DNA from 2 places in the Pilosibacter rotomagensis genome. Region 1 is predicted to be linked to the other one. Evidence: riboswitches for the same ligand, from Rfam matches in the RefSeq annotation. Region 1 holds a riboswitch; the other holds the start of a gene.
The links. A riboswitch is a leader RNA that binds a small molecule or an ion and turns the genes downstream of it on or off. The one in region 1 is predicted to bind FMN.
Positions count from the first base shown of each region.

Region 2: another riboswitch for FMN. It lies ahead of ribD (bifunctional diaminohydroxyphosphoribosylaminopyrimidine deaminase/5-amino-6-(5-phosphoribosylamino)uracil reductase RibD); the one in region 1 lies ahead of ACI3EW_RS15025 (ECF transporter S component).

Region 1 covers NZ_CM170323.1:3,344,561-3,348,775, forward strand. The annotation lists gene ACI3EW_RS15015 (L-threonylcarbamoyladenylate synthase) at 1-756, opposite strand, end outside; gene ACI3EW_RS15020 (creatininase family protein) at 991-1,785, opposite strand; gene ACI3EW_RS15025 (ECF transporter S component) at 1,853-2,488, opposite strand; FMN riboswitch at 2,674-2,792, opposite strand; gene ACI3EW_RS15030 (polysaccharide deacetylase family protein) at 2,867-4,030, opposite strand.
Region 2 covers NZ_CM170323.1:3,145,074-3,149,288, reverse strand. The annotation lists gene ACI3EW_RS14105 (ABC transporter ATP-binding protein) at 1-557, shown strand, start outside; gene ACI3EW_RS14100 (metallophosphoesterase) at 554-1,306, shown strand; FMN riboswitch at 1,352-1,466, shown strand; gene ribD (bifunctional diaminohydroxyphosphoribosylaminopyrimidine deaminase/5-amino-6-(5-phosphoribosylamino)uracil reductase RibD) at 1,769-2,878, shown strand; gene ribE (riboflavin synthase) at 2,901-3,599, shown strand; gene ACI3EW_RS14085 (bifunctional 3,4-dihydroxy-2-butanone-4-phosphate synthase/GTP cyclohydrolase II) at 3,726-4,215, shown strand, end outside.

The DNA of each region.
Region 1 (4,215 bases):
CGTCATGTCCGCCTTCGGGGCATAATGGCGATACTTCATTCCCGGCGCTTTCGGCTTAATATCTCCGCTCACCGGTCCCAGGATCACCGGATCGATATCAACCTGCCCCAGTGTCTCACGGAGCATCTCGATCGTGATCGCCCCCGGTCTTAAAAGTGTCGGAACCTCACTCGACACATCCACGATCGTGGACTCCACGCCGATCCCAACGGCACCGCCGTCGATCACCATCTCGATCTTTCCGTCCATATCTTCGATGACATGTTCCGCCTTTGTCGGGCTCGGTCTTCCGGATGTATTGGCACTCGGCGCCGCGACCGGAACTCCCGCCAGATGGATCAGGCAGTTTGCCACCGGGTCAGACGGCATGCGGACCGCAACGGTGTCAAGACCACCGGTCGTTCCGTAAGGCACAATGTCTTTTTTCGGAAAGATCATGGTCAGCGGGCCCGGCCAGTATTTTTCCGCCAATTTCCGCCCGGCTTCCGGAATTTCCTTTACGATCGCCGGGAGTTCCTCCATACAGGAAATATGGGCGATCAGCGGATTGTCGGATGGACGTCCTTTTGCCGCATAGATTTTCTTTGCCGCTTCCTCATTTAACGCATTCGCGCCGAGACCGTAAACAGTCTCGGTCGGAAATGCCACAAGGCCGCCGTTTCTTAAGATCTCTGCCGCCTCCAGAAGCCCCGGATTTTTTTCCAGTGCTTCTCTTGTCTTTTCTTCTTCTCTGATGCGAACTACTTTTGTATTCATATTATGCACTCTCGATTCTCTTATCAATAATGTTTGGAGCCGGAGTCTCTTTCCCCACGCTCTCAGAACTGCCCTGCGCCTTGAAATTCGCAGTATTTCTGCATGATCCCAGTTTTTTCTAATGATAAAGGTGCTGCACAAAACGCAGCACCTTACTTTGTTTAATTGCGTATTCAGTTTAGCACATGGATGTTATGGTTGCAACAGATTTCCGGCGGATTTACTGGCTCTCCGTCAATCCTTCCATCTTCTTATCTCTTTCAGTCCGGAAAGGATCGACTCCACAAAACTGTCGTAGATCTGATTGCCTTTCTCTGCCGTTGCCCCGCTCGGGTCTCCGCCGATCCCGATCGGCTTTCCATCCTCGGTTTCCCACTCTTCCGATACCCAGCCGAGTGTGATCGGTCCGTAAACAGTGAACGTCTTGTTTCCCATAAATTTCTTCGGGATCCCCGCCTCAGAGGTCTCCAGTTTTACCGTCTCCGGCCGTTCCGCGAGGACCATCGATGTCTCCATCTCTCCTCCATGGAAATCCCAGACATTTCCAGGTGTCACAGTATCTTTCACCGCCTGATTGCCAAAAAATGCACCGCAGTTGATGATAAATACGGCAATTCCAAGCTCACTTCGAAGTTCTCTGCTCAGCACCTGGATGATCGGAGAATTTCCGCCGTGGCAGTTTAAGATCGCGATCTTTTTAAAACCATGATGAGCCAGCCCTTTGCAGATGTCATACAAAACGTGGTAGAATGTGTCCGGTTTCAATGTCACGGAGCCGCAGAAATTGATGTGTTCCGTGCTGAGTCCCACCGGAATCAGCGGGAAAATGAGCATCGGATAGTCCGGGATCTCCCGGTCCAGCGCTTCCTTGATCCGTCTCGCTGTTCCCTCTGCAATGATCTCGTCCGTGCCAAGCGGACACTGGTTTCCATGCTGCTCCAATGCCCCTACCGGGATCATGACTACCGTCTCATCTTTATCGACCTGTTCCATTTCCAGTCTTGTCAGTTCATTATAGTACCTTACCATTGTTTTTTCTCCATTCAGTGCCTTCAAACCAATGTTTTCTTACAGTCAGCGCAGTAAATGCGCAGACCTACTGAATCGTTTCAGTTTTCTTCTCTCTGTGGATCCCGGAATGAATGATCGCACTGACATGCTTGTATACAAGCGCCGTCACGATCGCATTCAGTCCGCATTTTACAATGTTAAACGGGATGATTGCGAAAAGAGCGAATGTGTAAAGGTTTGTGATCGCCGGGTTGATCTTTGTTCCCATCGCGATGATATTCTCGATTCCGCCGAAAGCAACTTTTGCGTAGAACGGAAGAGTGATCGCACAGTTTACAAATACTGCACCGATAACTGCACAGAATACACCGACAACAAGAGCGATCATCGCTGTCTTTTTCGTCTTATGTCTGCGGTAGATCAGAGCTGCCGGCACGGAGAACATACAGCTTCCGATGATGTTTCCAAGCTCACCGACATAGTAAGTGCTTGTTCCGTTTAAGAGCAGTTTTAAAAGATTCTTCACGATCGCAATGAGTGCCGCCTGTGCCGGTCCCATGGCGAAACCACCGATCAGTACCGGGAGCTCTGCGAAATCCAGTTTATAAAACGGCGGTGCAAACGGAACTGCCACCTGGATCGTCTCCAATACGGCTGCGAGTGCGCTGAACATGGCGATCAGCACGATGTTTCTGACACTTAATACTTTGTTCTGGTTCATAATGATCCTCCTTGTACGTGTTGTTCTTCTGCAGAAATACCGGATAGGGACACGGTATCGTAACAAGGAATTGCTGTGCAGGAAAAAATTCATCGGAATGTGCCCCGGCACGTTCTCGTTGTTATACAAAAAAGATCCCGGACAATTAAAAAAGTCCGGGACCTGTATCTACTATTCCTGTCATACAATTTCTTCTCTCATCCAGACTATACTGTCGGTTTTGGAATTTCACCAAATCAGCTGCTCAGCGCAGGTCGCGGACTATACCGCCGGTGGGGAATTTCACCCCGCCCCGAAGAACGATATTTATTTGTTCGATAACAGAATATCACATTTTTATTTGCTATGCAATCATTTTTTATCCGTGCAAGTTCCCCCTTAGCGGAAATGTCCATAGGAATGTCCTGCTGCCATTCCGCCGCGAAGCTCCGCCATCTCGCTGACAGTCACAAGCTGGTAACCTCTCTTTGTAAGCTCCGGGATCAGCGTCTCTGCTGCGATCGCGCTCTGCTCATAGAGATCATGCATCAAAACGATATCCCCGTCTTTGACCTGGCTTAAAACGGTATCGATCGTCTTCTGGGCATTTCTCGTCTTCCAGTCCAGAGTATCTACCGACCATACGATCGACGGCATTCCTGCCTTCGCAAGAACTGCTTTGCTCGCATCATTGATCTTTCCTCCCGGCGGGCGAACTCCTTTCGGTGCATTTCCGCCTGCTGCAACGATCGCATCACGGGTCTGGTTTAAGCTCTGCAAGATCTGACCTTCGGACATATTTGTGAGATATGTATGCGCCCAGGTATGGCTGTTCGTCTCACATCCGAGATCCGCCATGCGCTTTACCGTGGATGCATAAGAAGCCACACGATTTCCAACCATAAAGAACGTTGCTCTTCCGCCATTCGCCTCCAGCGAATTCAGAATACGCTCTGTATATTTGGATGGTCCGTCATCGAAAGTCAGCGCCACCATCGGTCTTGTTGGATCAATTCCTCCATTCTTCGGTCCCTCCGGAGCTGCTGCATCTTTTTCTGTCACAGTAACCCAGATTCCGTCCACGCGAAGTCCCTGTCCTTCTGTTCCGGCCGTCTCACCATTTTTTACCGGAGCTGTCCATGACCCATTCTGGAATACTGAGTAATAAACATCATAATGATCTTTTAACTGCCCTGTGAGCTCCATCCGGATCGCCTCGAGCGGCATCCCCGTCTCGATCGTTCCGGTCTCCGCCATATTTTCCTGCCAGGAAAGCCAGCCGGAACCGCTTAAATTTACCTGATAAGAAAGTGTTCCGCTCATTCCCTCCGGCTGTCCGGAAAGACTCGCCCGGATCGCCGTCACATAAGTCCCGTTTCCGGCACGTTCCGCCGTCTGGTCTCCGTGGTATGCGCTCCAGCCGACTCCATGCTCAAATATTCCGTACACAGCTCCCATATCTGCCGCATATACCGGTTTTGTGTTCATTCCTGCTGCCGTAAAGCATACAGCGACGGCCGCAGCTGCCCCACAGATTGCCCGTCTGATTTTTTTCCAATCCATTTGTTCCCCTCTTTTCTCTGGTGCTTTTCACCATATTTCCTGTTTCCATATTCTAACATGAAAATACAAATAAAGGTATCTTTTCCGCGTTTTTTCTCAATCTTCATAAAATCGTCAGAATTTAACTATTCACACCGTCACAGTTACAGGAACGGGGCTATTTCGAATTGGTTTTTCGATATAGC
Region 2 (4,215 bases), 200 kb from region 1:
TCCGTGTGGAGATGAGAACCGAAATGGCGTTCTTGTTCCGGAAGCTTGGGACGACCGTCTTTCACGTCACCCATGACCCGTCGGAGGCGTTCGCGATGGCGGACCGGATCGTGATCATGAACAAGGGAAATATCGACCAGATCGATTCCCCGAAAAACTGTTACAGGAATCCGGGAACGGAGTCGGTGGCGGCTCTTTTAGGTGCCGGAAACCGGGTACATGGATACGCGAGGAAGGATGGCGGCACGCAGATCGATCTCGGTGGCAGTGTCTGCGGAACACTCGGAAGAAACGGAATCCGCAAAGATGACATGGTGACTGTCCGCTTCCGCGCGGAGAACACGGTGTGGACCGGAAGCGAGCGGCAGGAGAACAGTTTTCCGGTGGCGGTCGAGTATTCCTCCTTCGAGGGGGATTATTACCGCGTTATGGCGAAGATGGGAATGGGAGAACCGCTCTGCTTCTTAAGCCGTAACTATCTGGAAAAAGGCACGGAAGGCTACGTGAATGTGGAAGGGGACCGTCTCTATGTGTACGGCCCGGAGACAGCGGCATGAGCGGGAACCTGTATCTGATGAGTGACATTCATGGATATTTTATTCCCTTTCTGCAAATACTGAAAAAGATCCGGTTTACGGATGCGAATCGGATGGTGATCCTGGGGGATCTTGTGGCGAAAGGACCGGATTCCCTGGGACTTTTGTGCTTTGTGATGGAACATAAGAATATTCTGGCGCTGAGAGGGAATCATGAACAGCGGCTCTTACAGTATTTTGGAACAGACCGCGCGGCCGGGATCCCGGATTCCACGATGCGGCCCTGGGTGGCCGGAGACGGGGCGGGGATCATCAGGCAGATGAATATGCTGTCAGAGACAGGACGCAGGAAGGTTCTGGAGTTTATCGAAACGATGCCGCTCTGGGCAGCCATGGAGATCTGCGGCAGAAAGTATGTGTTGATTCACGGAGCGCCGGATGATGAAATGAAAAAAGAACTTCTAGCAGTGCAAAAAGATCCGGGTGGGAAAAGAAAAACAGCGGATTATGATGTCCTCATAAACCGATATGAATCACCAGACGCGGATAACCGGCTTCCAGCGGGAATGACTGCCATAGTGGGACACACGCCGACATTCAAATATGGAACACAGTACGCGGGAGATATGATCATAAGGGACGATAAGATCTTTCTGGACTGCGGAGCCGGTCAGGGATATGGATTGGGCTGTCTGGAAATATTGTCTGGCAATGACAAAAATTCCTATCGAAAATACTTTACAAATACGGAGAACGGGAGTATATTGTAAACAACCGCTGATGGAAATGACGGTCAGCGATAGGACAATTCAATAATAAGTCTTCAGGGCAGGGTGCAAGTCCCTACCGGCGGTAAAGCCCGCGAGCCGAGAGGCATGATCCGGTGAGATTCCGGGGCCGACAGTATAGTCTGGATGAAAGAAGAATTTCAGGTTTGTTTGTGATATGCGGAAGCGATCCGGTGTTCGAAAAAGAGGACAGGATCGAGAGATTCCGTATCGCGGAAGATCGGATCAGTAGCTCTGAAATAGGAAACTGTTTCAGGGCTTTTTTAATGAAAAGGATCCGGGAAAAGCTGGGAATAACGGAAATTTATATTTCCGGATGAAACAACGGACCGAATATGGAAAACCCTGTAGGCATCTACTTTACAGGTTTTTTTAACAGAAAATTCCTATGGAACTTTCTGATTGTGCCTGTAAGGCAGGTTTGCGGAAAGAGGAGTGAAAAAGATGACGGACCGGGATTATATGCTGCGGGCCATTGAGCTTGCAAAGGGGGGACTTGGCTGGACGAGCCCGAATCCCCTCGTGGGAGCTGTGATCGTGAAAGACGGAAGGATCATAGGGGAAGGTTATCATGAGCGGTGCGGAAAACTCCACGCGGAGCGAAATGCCATTGCGTCGCTCACGGAAAGCGCGGAGGGCGCGACACTCTATGTGACGTTGGAGCCGTGCTGCCATTACGGAAAGACACCTCCCTGCACGGAGGCGATCCTCGAGCAGAAGATCGCAAGAGTTGTGATCGGTTCAAGAGATCCGAATCCCCTGGTGGCAGGAAAAGGCGCGGCGATCTTAAGAGCAGCGGGAGTCCGGGTGGAAGAGGACTTTATGCGGGAGGAATGCGATGCGTTAAATCCGGTGTTCTTCCACTATATCACAAAGAAAACGCCCTATGTGGTCATGAAATACGCCATGACGGCGGACGGAAAGATCGCTGCGCGGACCGGTGACTCCAAGTGGATCACAGGAGAGAGTGCAAGGAAAAAGGTGCAGGAGCTGCGCCACCAGTATATGGGGATCATGGCGGGGATCGGCACGGTCCTGGCAGACGATCCGATGTTGAACGTCCGGATCCCCGGGCTGAAGAGCCCGGTGCGGATCATCTGCGACAGCGGACTCAGGATCCCGATGGATTCACAGATCGTGAAGACGGCAAAGGAGTACCGGACCATCGTAGCGTATGCGGGGGAGCATTCCGGGGAAGGCTGTAAAGAAGCGGAAGAGAAAGAGGAACAGCTTCACGCGGCCGGCGTGGAGACTGTGTCGGTCCCGGACGCAGACGGGCGTGTGGATCTTGGAAAGCTCATGGAATATCTCGGAAGCCAGGGTATCGACAGTGTACTTTTAGAGGGCGGCGGTACCTTAAATGACGCGGCGCTGTCAGCCGGGATCGTAAACGAGATCTGCGCGTTTATCGCACCGAAGATCTTCGGCGGTGCCGGTGCGAAGACTCCGGTTTCCGGGATCGGTGTGGCGCATCCGGCGGAAGCCGTGATGTTGACGTTAAAACAGATGGAGACGATCGGGGATGATCTGATGCTCAGATATTCGGTAGATTGAAAATGGGAAAGGAAATGAGAGCATGTTTACAGGGATTGTAGAAGAACTCGGACAGGTGAAGGCACTTTCCCTGCGCGGAAATTCCGGTACGCTGACGGTAAAAGCGAAAAAAGTTCTGGAAGGAACAAAAATCGGTGACAGCATCGCGGTCAATGGTGTCTGCCTTACGGTCACGAATATGAAAAATAACGAGTTTTCCGCCGATGTGATGGCGGAGACGGTGAGGAGAAGCAGCCTTGGAGCACTGCGTGATGGAAGTTATGTAAACCTGGAGCGGGCCATGGCGGCGGACGGCAGATTCGGCGGTCATATTGTTTCCGGTCACATTGACGGAACCGGTCAGATCGAATCGATGAGACGGGAAGAGAATGCAGTCTGGGTCACGATCGCATGTACAGATAAGATCCTGGATCTGATCGTGGAAAAAGGTTCAATCTGCATCGACGGGATCAGCCTCACGGTGGCGGCGGTGACAAAGCGGAACTTTTCAGTGTCGGTGATCCCACATACCGGCGAGGAGACAACGCTTTTGAAGAAAAAAGCAGGAGATGCGGTCAATCTGGAAAACGACATTGTGGGGAAATATATTCAGAAATTTGTGGATATCGGAAGAAATTCCGGTGCGGACAGGGGAAAAGCGGAGGACGGCAAGGATGCCGGGGACAGCACGAAAGGAAACTCCGGTCTCAGCATGGAGTTCCTTCAGAAATATGGATTTTAAAACAGATGCTTTGAAGATATTTAGAAACATCCAGAAAATATGAGATCAGAGCAGTTAAAGTTTCAGCAGTAGGAATCCTGCTGAAAGAAAAACTTTTAATAAAAGGCTCTGGAAAGGCAGGAAAATATGAACGAGCAATACAACACAATCGAAGAAGCGATCGAAGATCTGCGGGCGGGAAAGATCATTCTCGTGACAGATGACCCGGACCGGGAGAATGAGGGAGATATGATCTGCGCGGCAGAGTTCGCGACACAGGCAAATATCAATTTCATGGCAAGCCACGCAAAGGGACTGATCTGTACGCCGATGAGCGCGGCAGTGGCAGAGCGGCTGGGACTTCCGCAGATGGTATCCGAGAACACGGATAACCACTGCACGGCATTCACGGTCTCCATTGACCATGTGGACACGACAACAGGAATTTCTGCGGCGGAGCGCTCTTACACGATGATGAAGTGTGTGGATCCGGCGACAAAGCCCCAGGATCTCAGAAGACCGGGACACGTATTCCCACTTGTAGCAAGACGGGGCGGAGTGCTCGTGAGAAATGGCCACACCGAGGCAACTGTGGACCTCATGCGTCTGGCGGGACTTTCCGAGTGCGGCGTGTGCT